Regions from separate parts of the Kitasatospora sp. NPDC023176 genome, predicted to be linked through region 2. Evidence: riboswitches for the same ligand, from Rfam matches in the RefSeq annotation. Region 2 holds a riboswitch; each other region holds the start of a gene.

What was found. Region 2 has a riboswitch for cyclic di-AMP ahead of ACZ3YL_RS30550 (M23 family metallopeptidase). Riboswitches for the same ligand answer to the same signal wherever they lie in the genome.
Region 1: linked by a shared signal. The riboswitch ahead of ACZ3YL_RS01675 (glycoside hydrolase family 16 protein) and the one ahead of ACZ3YL_RS30550 (M23 family metallopeptidase) in region 2 are both predicted to bind cyclic di-AMP.
Region 3: linked by a shared signal. The riboswitch ahead of ACZ3YL_RS21315 (NlpC/P60 family protein) and the one ahead of ACZ3YL_RS30550 (M23 family metallopeptidase) in region 2 are both predicted to bind cyclic di-AMP.

What each region holds. Positions count from the first base shown of each region.
Region 1 is NZ_JBVHIP010000001.1:301,017-305,891, reverse strand. Features, by position in the region: gene ACZ3YL_RS01685 (alpha/beta hydrolase) at 1-555, shown strand, start outside; gene ACZ3YL_RS01680 (MoaF-related domain-containing protein) at 629-1,045, opposite strand; cyclic di-AMP (ydaO/yuaA leader) riboswitch at 1,487-1,652, shown strand; gene ACZ3YL_RS01675 (glycoside hydrolase family 16 protein) at 1,653-3,053, shown strand; gene ACZ3YL_RS01670 (IclR family transcriptional regulator) at 3,220-4,017, opposite strand; gene aceB (malate synthase A) at 4,218-4,875, shown strand, end outside.
Region 2 is NZ_JBVHIP010000028.1:23,552-28,426, reverse strand. Features, by position in the region: gene ACZ3YL_RS30560 (alpha/beta fold hydrolase) at 1-621, opposite strand, end outside; gene ACZ3YL_RS30555 (YiaA/YiaB family inner membrane protein) at 715-1,005, opposite strand; cyclic di-AMP (ydaO/yuaA leader) riboswitch at 1,202-1,360, shown strand; gene ACZ3YL_RS30550 (M23 family metallopeptidase) at 1,373-2,206, shown strand; gene ACZ3YL_RS30545 (hypothetical protein) at 2,347-3,219, opposite strand; gene ACZ3YL_RS30540 (GNAT family N-acetyltransferase) at 3,262-3,831, shown strand; gene ACZ3YL_RS30535 (sensor domain-containing protein) at 3,980-4,723, shown strand; gene ACZ3YL_RS30530 (hypothetical protein) at 4,863-4,875, shown strand, end outside.
Region 3 is NZ_JBVHIP010000015.1:69,345-74,219, reverse strand. Features, by position in the region: gene ACZ3YL_RS21320 (C40 family peptidase) at 1-676, opposite strand, end outside; gene ACZ3YL_RS21315 (NlpC/P60 family protein) at 904-2,028, opposite strand; cyclic di-AMP (ydaO/yuaA leader) riboswitch at 2,039-2,193, opposite strand; gene ACZ3YL_RS21310 (C40 family peptidase) at 2,531-3,565, opposite strand; gene ACZ3YL_RS21305 (NYN domain-containing protein) at 3,767-4,875, opposite strand, start outside.

The DNA.
Region 1 (4,875 bases), on a different contig from region 2:
GGCGCCCAGTCCGACACGTACTTCACCAAGGACGTCACCTCGGCGATCCAGGCCAGCTACCGGGTCTCGCCCGATCCGCACGCCTGGGCCTTCATGGGCAACTCGACCGGCGGCTACTGCGCCGTCAAGATGGCCATGCGCCACCCGGACGTCTTCCCGACCGCCGTCGCCCTGTCCGGCTACTACGACGCCGCCGACGACCCGACCACCGGCGACCTCTTCGGCGGCAGCAAGCAGCGCCGCAACGAGGCCAACCTGATGTGGCGGCTGAAGAACATGCCGCCGCCGGACATCTCGGTCCTGCTGGCCGGTACCAAGAAGGGCGACGGCAACTACAAGCCGGACACCGAGGCGTTCATCGACGCGGTGCGGAGCCCCATGAAGGTCTCGTACAGCATGCTCGAGAACGGCGGCCACAACTTCGAGACCTGGAGCGCCCTGCTGCCGTCCTCGCTGGAGTGGCTGTCCCAGCACCTCAAGGTGCCGAACCAGCCCAGCCAGCCGAACCAGCCCGGCCGGCCGAACCCCTCGGGCCAGGCGAGCCAGACCGTCTGACGGCGACGGGAACGCGTCGAACCCCCGGAGCCCAGGCCCCGGGGGTTCGACGCGTTCTACGGCCCGGCGCCGGTCAGGCCACCCGCTCCAGCGTCCCGGTGTGCAGCTGGCCGACCCGGCCGCCCTCGCCCTCGAAGGTCCAGAAGGCCCGTACGGTCAGCGCATTGAGGTCCATCACATGGCTGACGGTGATCCCGCTCTGCTCCGTCCAGCTGATGAAGTAGATCTCCGGCGCGACCTCGGCGACGTGCAGCCGCACGTCCTCCCACTGGCCGGCCGACTCGCCGAGGCCCTCCCAGCGCAGCCGAGTGCCGTCGGCCGAGTAGCTGTTGCGGAAGGCCGCGCCGTTGTCGGCCCGGAAGACGTAGGTACGGCCGGCGAAGGCGGGCAGGGACGCGGTCATGGTGGGGCGGGACCTCTTCTCGGGAGCGCGGGACGGACCGTGCGGGTCGTACGGGTCGTACGGGTCGGGCTCGGTGCACTTGTGCACCGTGGAAAACGCCAGGGCTCCAATTTATCCGACCGGGCGGACTCGGGCGGCCCCGCGCCACGGTACGGTCCGCCACCACCGCGCCGCTCACCGTGTGTGACCGGCACATGGGCGGCGGCCGCACGCCGGTCCTAGCAGCCCTGGCTCGGGGTGCTGCCGACCGGCGGCAGCGACTGCTACCCGGGCTGAACCACCTGGAGCCGGCCTGGTCGCCGGAGGCCGAGAGCCAGGTGGCCGGCTGGCTCGGCTGAGCCCCGGGCCGCGACGACGTGGTTGATCAACTCGGCCACCACGCAGCGTCGTTGATCGACACCACTGTGAGCTGTGCGACAACCGGCCCGATCAGGTTGTCCGTTCACGGACGGCCTGCCTAGCCTGCAACCGTCGTCCGCCGTCGCGGACCCCGCCGCCGGGACGCCGAGTCCCGTCCACCCGTCGGCGAGCTGTCGAGCGCCACAGCGGACGGGAGCGGGGGAACCAAGGTCAGCGCCCGGCCCGTACGCACCAGTGTGCGGGCCGTGGCTAGGGGTGAAGCCGCTCCACAGGCGGCCGGGCAACTGCAGTCCGAATCCGACAGCTCACCTCGCAGGCGTCGCAGAGGACCCCCATGCACCAGCCTGCCCGGCGCCGCCGCGCGCCCCGCCACGCCCGTCCGTCCCACCGCGGCCGCAACGCCGCCCTCGCCGCCACCGGGGCGCTGGCGATCAGCGGCGCAGGCCTGTTCGGGCTGCCGTCCGTCGCCGGTGCCCAGGCCGCCACCGCCCCGACCGTCACCCAGGACCGGCTCGCTCCGGCCGCCATGGTCGCCGGCCAGGCCACCACCGCTTCGCTGAGCCTGCACTCCTCGGCCTGCTTCGTCGCCAAGACCGTCGGCGTCGGCGTCCGTGACGCGCGCGGCACCAACCTGGACTTCCCGGGCAACGCGACCAACGCGCGGATATGCCCGAGCGGGGTCGACTTCACCAGCGGTGCGCGCACCCTGCCGGCCGGGACGTACACCCAGTTCGGCTTCTGGCAGGACCTCGGGGGCGCCTGGCACAACCTGCCCTCGCAGCAGCTGGTGGTCTCCCGCACCGGCACGTCGACGCCGACCCCGGCCCCGACCGCCACCCCCAGCGCCAAGCCGTCGCCGACCACGAGCCCGACCACCGCGCCGACGCCCACGCCGACGACCAGCCCGACCACCACGCCGCCGCCGACCACGAGCCCGACCGCGAGCCCGACCACCACACCGACCGCGAGCCCGACGAGCCCGACCAGCCCAACCGCGAGCCCGAGCGCCACCGCGAGCCCGAGCACCCCGGCGCCGTCCTCCCCGATCGCCGGCAAGTCGCTGACCTGGTCCGACGAGTTCAACGGCCCGATCGACTGGGGCCAGCGCTGGGTCGGCGACAAGAGCACCTCGTACAAGTACGGGAACCACAACCCGGACGACAACAAGCTCGACTGGCTGAACAAGAACAACGTCACCGTCGCGAACGGCGTCGCCACCTTCACCGCCACCCCGGGCGGCCCCACCCTGGAGAACGGCCAGCAGTCCTGGAACACCGGTTTCCTGACCACCGAGGGTTCCGCCGAGGGCTTCCAGGTCAAGACCGGCGACTACGCCGAGACCCGGGTCAAGATGCCCTCCGTGGGCGGCGCCTGGCCCGCCCTGTGGACCTGGAAGAACGGCAACGGGGAGATCGACTCCTTCGAGTACCACCCCGACAACCCGAACCTGCTGGAGCTGACCAACCACGTCAACCCGAGCAACCCCGAGTACTACACCGACGCCAAGGCCGTCGCCAAGGACCAGTGGGTCACCATCGGCACCTACTACGGCGCCAACTCGGTGGACTGGTACGTCAACGGCGTCAAGGTGTACTCGGACAACAAGGGCGTGGGCGCCGGCTTCTCGGCGTACCTGATCCTCAACCTCTCGGTGGGCGCGGGCAAGTACCACCCTGCGCCGCAGGGGAACACCCCGATCACCTTCGCCGCCGACTACGTGCGCGTCTACCGCTGAGCCGTCACGTAGCCCGCCCCGGGTAGCCGAACCCGCACCACCCAAGACCAGCCGCTCTCAGGGACCGGCAGCCGCCTCGACCACCGCGCGTGGTCGGAACGGCTGCCGGTTCTTGCGTTGATCCCCAGGTGCGGCAGGTGAATTGACGTAGCGTCAGAATCAGGCGTCAGGGCGCCAGGACCTGCCCCAGCCGGGTCGCGATCTCCTGCATCACCGGTACCAGCGAGGACGCCCCCGTCTGATCCTCCAGCGCCCGGATCCGGGCCTCCGGGCCGGATACCGAGAGCGCGGTGGGCGTCGGCGCGCCCGGTACCGTGAGGGCGATGCAGCGGACGCCGATCTCCTGCTCCTGGTCGTCCACCACGTACCCGCGCTCGCGCGCCTCGGCGAGCTGGTCCATCAGCTCCTGCGGGTCGGTGAGGGTGTACTCGGTGTGCGCGGGCAGCGAGTTGGGGCCCAGGATCGCGCGCGCCTCGTCCTCGGGGAGCTGGGCGAGCAGGGCCTTGCCGACGCCGGTGCAGTGCGGCTGCACCCGCCGTCCGACCTCGGTGAACATCCGCATCGAGCGCCGCGACTGCACCTGCCCGACGTACACCACCTCGCCGCCCTCCAGCACCGCCAGGTTGGCGGTCTCGCCGGTGGCCTCCATGAGTTCGGCCAGGTACGGGCGGGCCCAGCTGCCGAGCAGCCGGCCGGCCGTCTCGCCGAGCCGGATCAGCCGGGGGCCGAGGGTGTAGCGGCGTGCGGTGTCCTGGCGGACATAGCCCTGCTGGACGAGGGTACGGACCAGTCGGTGGATGGTCGGCATCGGGAGGCCGGAGCTGGTGGAGAGCTCACTGAGGGTGGCCACGCCGCCCGAGTCGGCCAGCGCCTCCAGGAGTTGGAAGGCGCGCTCGACGGACTGCACGCCGCCGCTCGCGCGGTCGGCGCCTGTCGTCGATGCTGTGTCGGGGGTCGCAACCACCGGCGTTCCCTTCGCTGTCGGGGAGGAGTAGAGTCCCGGCGACTCTTCAACAAACCGTTGAAATTCTGTATCGCGGAAACTAGTCTCCACCTTACAGAATCGAACTCGCCGACAGGCGGGTAACGATCGAGGAAGTTCCCGAGGGCGTTCCCACCGGAGCCCCCTTCGCCAGGCTCAACCGTCTTAGGAGTGTCCTGCTCATGGCTGCAGATCAGGGGCCCTCCCCCAGCCTCCGGCCGGGGGTACCCCCAATCGCCTCCTCTACCGCCGCTCCGGTCGTCACTGTCGCCGGTCCGCGCGTCCATCGGGCGGAGGAGGTGCTCACCCCGGAGGCGGTCGCCTTCGTCGTGGGCCTCCATCGCGCCTTCGAGGGCCGCCGACAGGAACTGCTGGCCAGGCGGAAGAGCCGACGCGCCGAGATCGCCCGCACCGGCACGCTGGACTTCCTCCCCGAGACCGCCGACATCCGGGCCGGCGACTGGAAGGTCGCCGAGGCGCCGCGCGCCCTCCAGGACCGCCGGGTCGAGATCACCGGCCCCACCGACCGCAAGATGGTCATCAACGCGCTCAACTCCGGGGCGAAGATCTGGCTCGCCGACTTCGAGGACGCCACCTCCCCGACCTGGGAGAACGTGGTCAGCGGCCAGGTCAACCTGATCGACGCCTTCGAGGGCCGGATCGACTTCACCAGCACGGCCGGCAAGGCCTACACCCTCAAGCCCGCCGCCGAACTCGCCACCGTCGTGGTCCGCCCGCGTGGCTGGCACCTGGACGAGAACCACCTGCTGGTCGACGGCGTCCCGGTGGCCGGCGCGTTCGTCGACTTCGGCCTGTACTTCTTCCACAACGCCGCCCGGC
Region 2 (4,875 bases):
CCAGCCGATCGGCGCGGAGTCGCCGGTGACGTGGCCGCGGGTGGCGGTCTTGCGGCCGGGGCTGCGCAGGGCGGCGACCAGTCCGTCGACGTAGCCGTCGAGGTCGGCGGGGCGGGGGCCGGGGTAGGCCATCTTGCGCAGGTAGTAGCCCCAGACCGCGGGCCACCGGACCATGGCGGCGCCCATCACGACCATGACGCCCCGCATGAGGGCGTTGGCCCGGTGTTCGACGAAGGCGTCGATCAGGGCGATTCCGGCGACCCGTTGGGGTGCGTCCCCGGCGGCCTTGACGACCGTCGCGCCGGTGTAGGACTGGCCGACCAGGACGGCCCGTTCGATGCCGAGGTGGTCGAGCAGGGCGAGGACGTCGGTGGCGATGGCGGCGGGGCTGTAGTCGTCCCAGACGATGGAGGATTCGCCGAAGCCGCGCAGGTCCATGGTGATGACCCGGTGGCCGGCGGCGGTGAGCAGCGGGTGCAGGTGCCGGTAGGCGCGGCGGGAGTCGAGCATGCCGGGGAGCAGGACGACGGGGGTGCCGTCGCCCTGCCGGGTGTCGTCGTACGCGAGGCGGCCGCCGGGGACGTCGAGGTACTGGGTGCTCGGGGTGGTGGTGCCGTTCATGGTGGGCCTCCGCTGGCTCGCTCGGTGCTGCCGATAGCCATAAAGCTAAGGCTAATAGCCTTAGCCGTCAAGGGCCCTTGCTCGGGAACCCGCTCAGGCCCCCTCGATCTTGAACGGGTCGTGCTCGCTGAGCAGCTTGTCCAGCCGGGCCTGGTCCACCCGGGCGAGGGTGTCCGAGGACTCCTGCCGGTCCCGGATCACCTTGGCGAGCGTGAAGGAGGAGGTGACGGTGTAGAGGAGGCCGATCCCGAGGAAGGCCCGGGTCCAGCCGCCGACGGGCAGGTAGGCGATCCCGGCGGCGAGGGTCACGCCGGAGATGGCGAAGGAGAGGACGGCCTGGACGTAGTACGCGGCCGTGGTCCGTGACTGCATCGGTGCGCTCATGGCGCCAGGATGTGCCGGGGCGGCCTGGTTGCACATGAGTAGGAGTACTCAGATGAGCCAGGCGACTGAGGTGTCGTTCGTTGACGACCGATCACCTGTTCCACTGCCGTCCCGGACGGATGGCTTGGAATCAGGGCGTCCTAGGATTAACGTCTGATAACGCAGCGCGGTCGTCAATGCCGTACCCAGACGGCACCGTGCGCCGTCGCCTAATCCCGCCGGCCGGCCTCCGGGCAGGCCAGGGAGCCGGGGAACCACGTTCCTTGGGGTGAATCGGCGGGGCCCCGGCCCGGCCGTAGGAGACCTTCCTGCTCCGAACCCGTCAGCTAACCCGGTAGGCGCGAAGGAAGGAAAGGAGCACGCCTCCGTGGCGTCGACGCACACCCCGGCACACCCGGCCGGCCCCGCAGCCGGTACCCAGCTCCTCGACCACCCCGGCCCGGACGGCCCGGACGCGTTCGCCCCGGAGGCCGAGGCCAACCGCCACCGGATGCCGCGTCAGACCCGCGGGGCCTCCCCGCTGCTCGGCGTCACCGCCGTCGCCGCCACCCTGGGAGCCACCGGCTTCGCCTCCGCGACCCCGGCCGCCGCGCCCGCCGTCGAGGCCCCGGACGAGTCGCCGGTCGCCCTGGCCGCCGACCCCGGCCTCGCGCTCGCCGCCCGCATCCAGCAGCAGGCCGACAGCCAGCGCACCGCCGCCGAGGAGGGCGCCCGACTGCAGGCCGCCCAGGAGGCCGGCGCCAAGGCCGCCGCCAAGGAGGCGGAGGCCAAGCGCGCCGCCGAGGAGGCCGAGCGGGCCAAGGCCGCCGCCCTCACCCTGCCGGTGAAGGACTACAGCCTCTCCGCCCACTACGGCCAGAGCGCCCGCTACTGGGCCCACCTGCACACCGGCCTGGACTTCGCCGCCGACACCGGCACCGCGGTGTTCGCGGTCGGCCAGGGCACCATCACCTCGGCTGGCTGGTCCGGCTCGTACGGCTACCGGATCGTCGAGACCCTGCCCGACGGCACCGAGATCTGGTACTGCCACCTCTCCTCGATCATCAAGGGCTCCGGCACGGTGACCTCCGGCCAGCAGATCGGCAAGGTCGGCGCGACCGGCAACGTCACCGGCCCGCACCTGCACCTGGAGGTCCGCCCCGGCGGCGGCGCCCCCGTCGACCCGGAGACCTGGCTCCAGCAGCGCGGCCTCACCCCGTAAGGACCGCGAAAGCACGAAAGGACCGCGGAACCGCAGGGCCGCGAGACCCGTAAGGGCCGCGAGACCTCGTGAGGACCGCGAGACCCCGTAAGACCGTGAAGCAGGGCCCCGGGCGCGCCGCCCGGGGCCCTTCCGGCACCTCACTCCGGCGGCAGCTGCGCCAGGTACGCGTCGATCTCGGCCGTTCCCGGCTCCGGCGCGAGCTCGGGGAACTCCTCCACCAACAGCCGTGGCAGCCCGGGCACGGTCCAGTCGCCGAGCAGGTCGAGCGCCACCTCGGCGGCGGCCGCCTCGAAGTCCTCGAAGTCCCCGGCCAGCTCGTCGGGCATCGGCCGCCCCAGCGCGTTCAGCTCGGCCAGGTTGCGGTAGCTGCGCCGCATCAGGCCCTGCTCCAGCAGCCGCCGGGCGCCGTCGGTGGCCATGCCGACCGACAGCACCCGGCCCGGCCCCCAGCCCTGCTCGTCCGGTTCGTCCAGCCAGCCGGTCGGCGTCAGCGCCTCGTACCCGGCCAGCCGCTCCTCCTCGCTCAGCCCGGCGAAGCCGGCCAGCCAGTCCCGGACGGCCGCCGGGTCCGTGACGTCCACCCCGTGGGCGTGCAGCAGCACCGCGTAGAGCCGGGGCCAGGTCACCAGGTCGGCGCGGCGCAGCAGTCCGGCCGCGACCTCGCCCTGCCACTCGGCCTCGGCGTGCAGCCGCTCCTGGCGCTTGGCGTTGAGCCGCTTGACCGCCCGCTGGTGGTCGACCAGCAGCCGTACGGCGTCGCCGTAGGCGAGCGGGTCCTGTTCCGGATCGGGTTGGACGTAGAGGTGGAGCCTTTCGTACAGCAGGTGCTCCACCGCGTCGGAGGTCAGTTCGGGCCAGCCGTCGTGCATCCTGCCCTCGCCCAGCTCCAGCAGCGCCAGCACCGCGCGCAGCGGCGCCTCGGCCACCGGCGCCCGGTCCTGCCCGGCCGTCCAGGCGAGCAGGTCGGCGGCCCTGGTGCGCGGGGCGAGCCGCAGGTCTTCGTCGTTCATGGTCCGAACGGTAGCCGCCGGGCGCGGGTAGGGTCGGCAGCCATGGTCCCGATACGACTCCTCGGCCCCAGGTTGGCCGTCCGCGAGTACCACCACACCCCGGAGGAACTGGACGCGCTGCACGCGCTGTACAGCGACCCGGAGGTCACCCGCTACCTGCCGTTCGAACCGCGCGACCGGGAGACCTGCGCCGACCAGATCGAGCTCTACCTGGAGGAGGCGATGGCCGAGGAGCGGGACACCTACCGGCTCGCCGTGGTCCGCCGGGAGGACGCCGAGGACCCGGAGGACGCCGTGCCGGTCGCGCACGCCAGCCTCACCCTCGGCAAGTACCGCTCCGCCTACCTCGGCTACGTGCTGAGCCGCCGGGTGTGGGGCCTCGGCTACGCCGGCGAGATCGCCGGACTGCTCTGCGAGTTGTCCTTCGGTCCGCTCGGCCTGCACCGGCTGGCCGCCCGGGTCGACGTGGACAACACCGCCTCGGCCAAGGTGCTCACCCGGCTCGGCTTCCAGCTGGAGGGGCGGGTCCGGCACGACCTGCTCAAGGGCGGGGTCTGGTGCGACTCGTACCAGTACTCGCTGCTCGCCGACGAATGGTCCGGCCGGCAGTAGCGGGCCGGCAGTAGCGGGCCGGGGCCGGGGGTTAACCCCACCCCCGATCCGCCGGTCCTCCGGATGTTTGCCGAGCCGCGCCCCGGCCAGACTTGAACACGTCAGCAGGTACGAACGTGAGCGCGAACGAGGGGCCGGGATCCGGGAGATGAGCAGCAGCCGAAGCACGCTGGATCAGGAGTGGGATGCCCCGGGCGGTCACGGCGACGACGGCGTCCGCCCGGCCGGGGCCCGCCGCACCGAGCGGCCGCCGGGCTTCTGGCGGGCGCCGTTCTCCGGCCACTACTACCGGGAGGTCGGCTACGCGCTCACCGGTCTGCCGGTCGCGATCGTCGGTTTCGCCGTCGCGATCGCCCTGTTCTCCTTCGGCATCGGCACCTTCGTCACCGTCCTCGGCCTGCCGGTGCTGGCGGGCCTGACCAGCGTCTCCCGGGGCCTGGGCCGGGCGGAGCGGGCCCGGGTGCGCGAGATGCTCGCCCTGGACGTGCCCGGTCCGGCGCCGGTGCGCCAGGAGCGTCCGGGCAGCTGGGGCGCGATCACCGCGCGGCTGGTCGACGGGCCGGGCTGGAAGGCCGCGCTGTACCAGCTGGTGATGTTCCCCTGGGCGGTGTTCAGCTTCGTGATGACGCTGACGTTCCTGCTGCTGGGCTGGGCGATGGCGCTCTACCCGCTCTACCAGTGGGTGTTCCCGCGCTACACCTCCTGGCGCGGCTACCAGCTGTTCGACTTCACCGACAGCCACCACGTCCGGCACGCCTACTACGTCGAGGGTGCCGGGCAGATCGCCGGGTTCTCGGCGATCGGGGTGCTGCTGATCTTCCTCACCGCGCAGATGGTCCGCGGCCTGACCGGCGTCAACCGGGCCGCCGCCCAGGGCCTGCTCGGCCGCTGAGCCCCGGCACCTGCCCGCGTCGCCCCCGCCCCCGCCCCGTGCTCGTTCCACCCCCGCCCCGCCCCGCCCCGCCCCGCCCCGCCCCGCCCCCGTCCGTGCTCCGGATGCGGGCGGGGCGGGCCCGTGTTCGGATGACCGGGTGATCACCGCCA
Region 3 (4,875 bases), on a different contig from region 2:
CCAGCCGGTCGGTGCCGCGGGTGGCGCGCTGTTCGGCGTCCCGGGCGTCCTGGGCGACCATCCGGGTCCGCTCGGCGACGCCCAGGCTGTTGAGCAGCTTCTGGGCCTTGGTCAGCCGTTGCTGGATCTGCTGCTTGTTCTCGGCCAGCGAGCGGCGGGCCTGGTCCAGTTCGGCGAGCTTGGCCGCGGTCTCGGTGCGGCGCTGGTCGAGCCCGCGCTGACGGGTGACCAGCTCGTGCAGGGTCTCCTGCTGACGTTCGGCGGCCTGGCCGAGGGTCCGGGCGCGGGCGAGGTAGCCCTCGGGGTCGGTGGAGAGCATCAGCTGGGCGGTCTGGGCCATCCCGCCGCTCCGGTACTCGGCCCCGGCCACCGTGGCGAGGTCCCCGCGCAGCTGGTTGAGCTGGTCCTGGGCGGCGGCGACCTCGCCCTGCAGGATCGTGGTCTCGCCGAGGAGCCGCTTCTGCGCCTCCTGGGCGGCGTTGTACTTCTCCGACGCCTGCTCGGCCTCGTCGTACAGCTGCTCGACCTGGGCCTTGACGTCCTTGCGGTCGGGCGCGTCCGGCGCTCCGGGGGCGGCCTGGGCACTGCCGGCGGTCGCCACGCCCAGGGCCGTGGTGGCGGCCGCGGTCAGTACCAGCGCACGGGCGAGCAGTTGGGAACGACGGTGCACGGGCATGTCGGCAGCGGCTCCATTCCTGCGGCGCGGCCCCGCGGCCGCGCCCTGCTGGGCGGCCGTCGAGCGGGAGTCCGGTGGCAGACGTTAGCGAGTCCGGGCAAGCGAGTCCAAACCCCTCCGGACCCGAATATTTGACCCCTATTCGGACATCAGGCCGAGCCGCCGGAAAAGCCGCAGGCCCGGCCCCCCGTGGCGGAGGACCGGGCCCGTGAACCTTCGAGCGGGGATCAGACCCGGACGATGGAGGCCAGCGGCATGTTGGAGACGGCCTCGTAGCGGACCGACGCACCCGGCTTGGGAGCGTGCAGCACCTGGCCGTTGCCGGCGTAGATGCCGACGTGGTGGGCGTCGCCGTAGAAGATCAGCATGTCGCCGGGCTGGGCCTGGGAGATGTCCGAGCCGATCCGGGTGCCGGCGCCCGCCTGCTCCTGGGAGGTGCGCGGCAGCGACACGCCGGCCTGGTTGAACGCCCAGACCATCAGGCCGGAGCAGTCGAAGGAGCCGGGGCCGGTGGCGCCCCAGACGTACGGGCTGCCGACCTTGGTGGCGGCGGCGGCCAGCGCGGCCGCGCCGTGCGAGCTGCCCGGGGCGATCTTGACCGGCGCGGAGGCGGCGCCCGCGCCGATGTCGCTGCGGCTGCTGTCGCGCGAGGCGCGGTCCGAGCTGGCGGGCTGGGCGGCCTTCGCGGCGGCGTCCGCCTTGGCCTTGGCGTCGGCGGCGGCCTTGTCCTCGGCCGCCTTGATCGCCTGGCGCTCCTGCTCGGTCAGCGTGTTGAGCAGGTCCTGGGCCGCCTTCAGCTTGGTCTGGACCTCGTCCTTGGAGGCCTTCAGCTGGGTGGTGGTGGCCTCCAGCTCGGCGAGCTTGCCCTGGGCCTCGGTACGGTCCTGGTCCAGCTTGCGCTGCTGGTCCTGGAGCTGCTTCAGCTGGTTCTTCTGGGTGCTGCCGGCCTGGTTGAGCGCACCGGCCTGGCTGAGGAAGTTGTCCGGACTGGAGGAGAGCATCAGCTGGACGGTCGGGGATATGCCGCCGTTGCGGTACTGCTCGCCCGCGATCTCGGCGAGGCCGCCCTGGAGGTCGGTCACCTGCGCCTGCTGCCGGGCCACCTGGTCCTGCATGCCGGAGACCTGCTTCTCCAGCTCCTGCTGCTTCTCCTGGGCGGCGTTGTACTTCTCGGTCGCCTGCTCGGCCTGGTTGTTGAGCTGGTCGACCTGCTCCTTGACCTGGTCCTTGGTCGGCTGCGGGTCGGCGTGCGCGCCGGACTGCGCGGAGAGCGCGACGGCCGCGGCGGCGAAGCCGGTCAGGATCGAGACACGAGCGCGACTGGCGGGCTTGGGACGACGATGGGACGCCACGAAGGCGGGCTCCTTCTTCCTACGTCCGCCTACCGGGTGAGCTGACGGGTTCGGGCCGGAAGCATGCCCTACGACGCCTCACCGGCCTCACCTACGGCCGACCTGGCGCCGATTCACCCCGGAGGAACGTGGTTCCCCGGCTCCGCTCCGCAGCACCCCCGACTACTGGGCTCCCCTGTCGGGCAGTCGCTTCGACCTGCCCCGCTGTTTCGCGAACTCGGCGGTAACCACCGCCGCCACCCGGGCTGGGTGATCGACAGTGCGGTGGTTCGGAGCATGACCCTAGTAACTGAACCGTGATCCGTTCAAATCCTTGTCAGAAAAAAGACGGAAGATTACCCATGTTCTTTTGTGAAAATGACTGATGGTGATCAGTTCCGCACGCAAAGCTGATCAGGTCTCACGAGTCAGCCACGGAACGGACAAGCCGAAGCGCCACCCTCCGACCGGAGGGTGGCGCGGATCACACGGCCGGAACGGGCCCCGACGGCGTGTCGGCCCGTCAGATCCGGCGGATGGTGTTGATCGGCATCGCGTCGGCCTTCATCACCTTCACCACGTCACCGGTGTGCGGCGCGTGGACCACCATGCCGTTGCCGATGTACATCGCGACGTGGTGCATGTCCCCGCCGTAGATCACCAGGTCGCCCGGCTGAGCCGTGGCCAGCGTCACCGCGGTCCCGATGTGGCCCTGCTCCTGCGAGGTGCGCGGCAGCGAGACGCCGGCCTGGCCGTACGCCCAGACCATCAGGCCCGAGCAGTCGAAGGTGCTCGACCCGGTGGCGCCCCAGACGTACGGCGAACCCTGCTTGCTCATCGCCTTGGCCACGGCCACGGCCGCGTAGCCGCTGGCCGGCGGCAGGTTGCTGAGGTCGACCCGGTCGGCGCCGCGCGAGGCGCGGTCGTCCTGCTGCTGCTGGGCCCGCAGCGCGGCGCGGTCGGCGGCGCTGAGCGAGTTCAGCAGGTCCTGGGCGGCCTTCAGCTTCGTGTTGACGTCCGCCTTGGCCTGGTTCAGGTCCTTGGTGGTGGAGTCCAGCGAGGCCAGTACGGCGGCCGCCTCGGCCTTCTCCTGGTCCAGCCGGCGCTGCTGGTCGAGCAGGCCCTTGAGCGCCTCGGTCTGACTGGTGCTGGCCTGCTGGACGCTCGACGCCTTCTCCAGGTAGCCCGACGGGTCGGAGGAGAGCATCAGCTGGACGGACGGGTCGATGCCGCCGGTGCGGTACTGCTCGCCGGCGACCTGGGCCAGGCCGGTCTGCAGCTGACTCATCTGGTCCTGGCTGCGGGCCACCTGATCCTGCAGCTGGTCGGCCTGCTTGCGGAGCTGGTCGGCGCGCTCCTTGGCGCCGTTGTACTTCTCCGCCGCCTGCTCCTGGTCCTGCTGGAGCTGGTCGATCTGCGCCTTGACGTCGGTCGTGTTCGGCTGCGGCGCGGCGTGCGCGGCCACCTGAGCGGAGAGGGCGACCGCGGTCGCAGCGGCAGCGGTGAGCACGGAGACCCGCGCGCGGCTGGGCTGCCTGGGACGGCGGTGGGAGGCCAAGAGACCGGCTCCTTCTTCCAACGGACTCGCCCGATCGGGTGAGATACCGGAAAATAGGTTTGACGCCAGACCCTAGTGAAGATCTACCCGTTTTGCCACTCCCCCGAAGGCGTGAACTCCGGTTCTCCCGCTGACTTCACCGGATCCGCACACCCCCACGGCGACGGCACTGACCTGCCATCACGCCGCCCGGGCCCCCGATCAGGGCCGGGCCAGCCGGTTCAGCAGCAGCACCGAGGCCACCGGGCGCGCGCCCGCCTTCCGTACGCCCTCCGCGACCTCCCGGTCGGTGGAGACCACCACCACCGGACGGCCCTGCGGCTCGGCCCGGACCAGACGGCGGATCAACTCGTCCGCGGTCTCGCCGGTCCGACTGAACCGTACCCGCACCCCGCGCGGTGGCGCCATGATGACCGGGACGTCCAGGTCCTGCCCGTCGAACACACAGGTGACCTCCGCCTGGGTGCGCTGGGCCAGCATCGCCAGCCCGCCCAGCAGCCGGATCCGCTGCTGCTCCAGCGGCAGCGTCGGGTACCCGGTCTTGGTCACGTTGTAGCCGTCCACCACCAGGTGCACCTGGGGGATCGCCAGCAGCTGGTCCAGCAGCGCCGGGTCGTCGTCGGCCAGGCCGCGCCGGGCCACGTCGTGCGGCGAGGCCGCCCCCGGCACCACCGCCTCCACCAGGTCCGCCGGGCGGATCTGGGAGACCGGCAACGCCAGCTCGCGCTGCAGGCCCTGCGCCGACTGCAGCACGGTGTCCAGCAGCAGCCGCAGCCGCATGTCCTCGACGCTGCGCCCCTCCCGGGCCGAGCGGCGGCCCTGCTCGGCCGCGCTCTCCAGCTCGGACACCCGGTGCCGCAACCGCCGCGCCTCGCTCTCGGCCGCGCTGCGCTCACCCGCGGCCTGCGCCTTCGCGGCCTCCAGTTCCGCGGCCACCCGCCGGGTCTCGGCCTGCGCCCGGCGGGTGTCGCTCTCCAGCGACCGCACCTTCTTGCGCAGCGACTCGGCCTCCCGCCGGACGCCCTCGAACTCCGCGCGCTGGCGGTCCAGGTCCGCCCGGGCGGCGGCCCGCACCTCGGCCAGTTCGGCCTGCAGCTTCTCCACCAGCCGGGAGGCCTCCGCCACCGCGTCCTCGGCGCCGGCCCGCTCGGCCTCCTCGCCGGCCTCGGCGACCAGCCGGCTCCAGCCCGCCGAGCGCACCAGGTAGGCGGCGGCCGCGACGTCCATCGGATCGGCGGCGCCGGGGACGCTGCCCGACTCCAACGCCTTCACCAGGTCCGGCTGGCCCAGCCGCAGCCGCTCCGCTATCC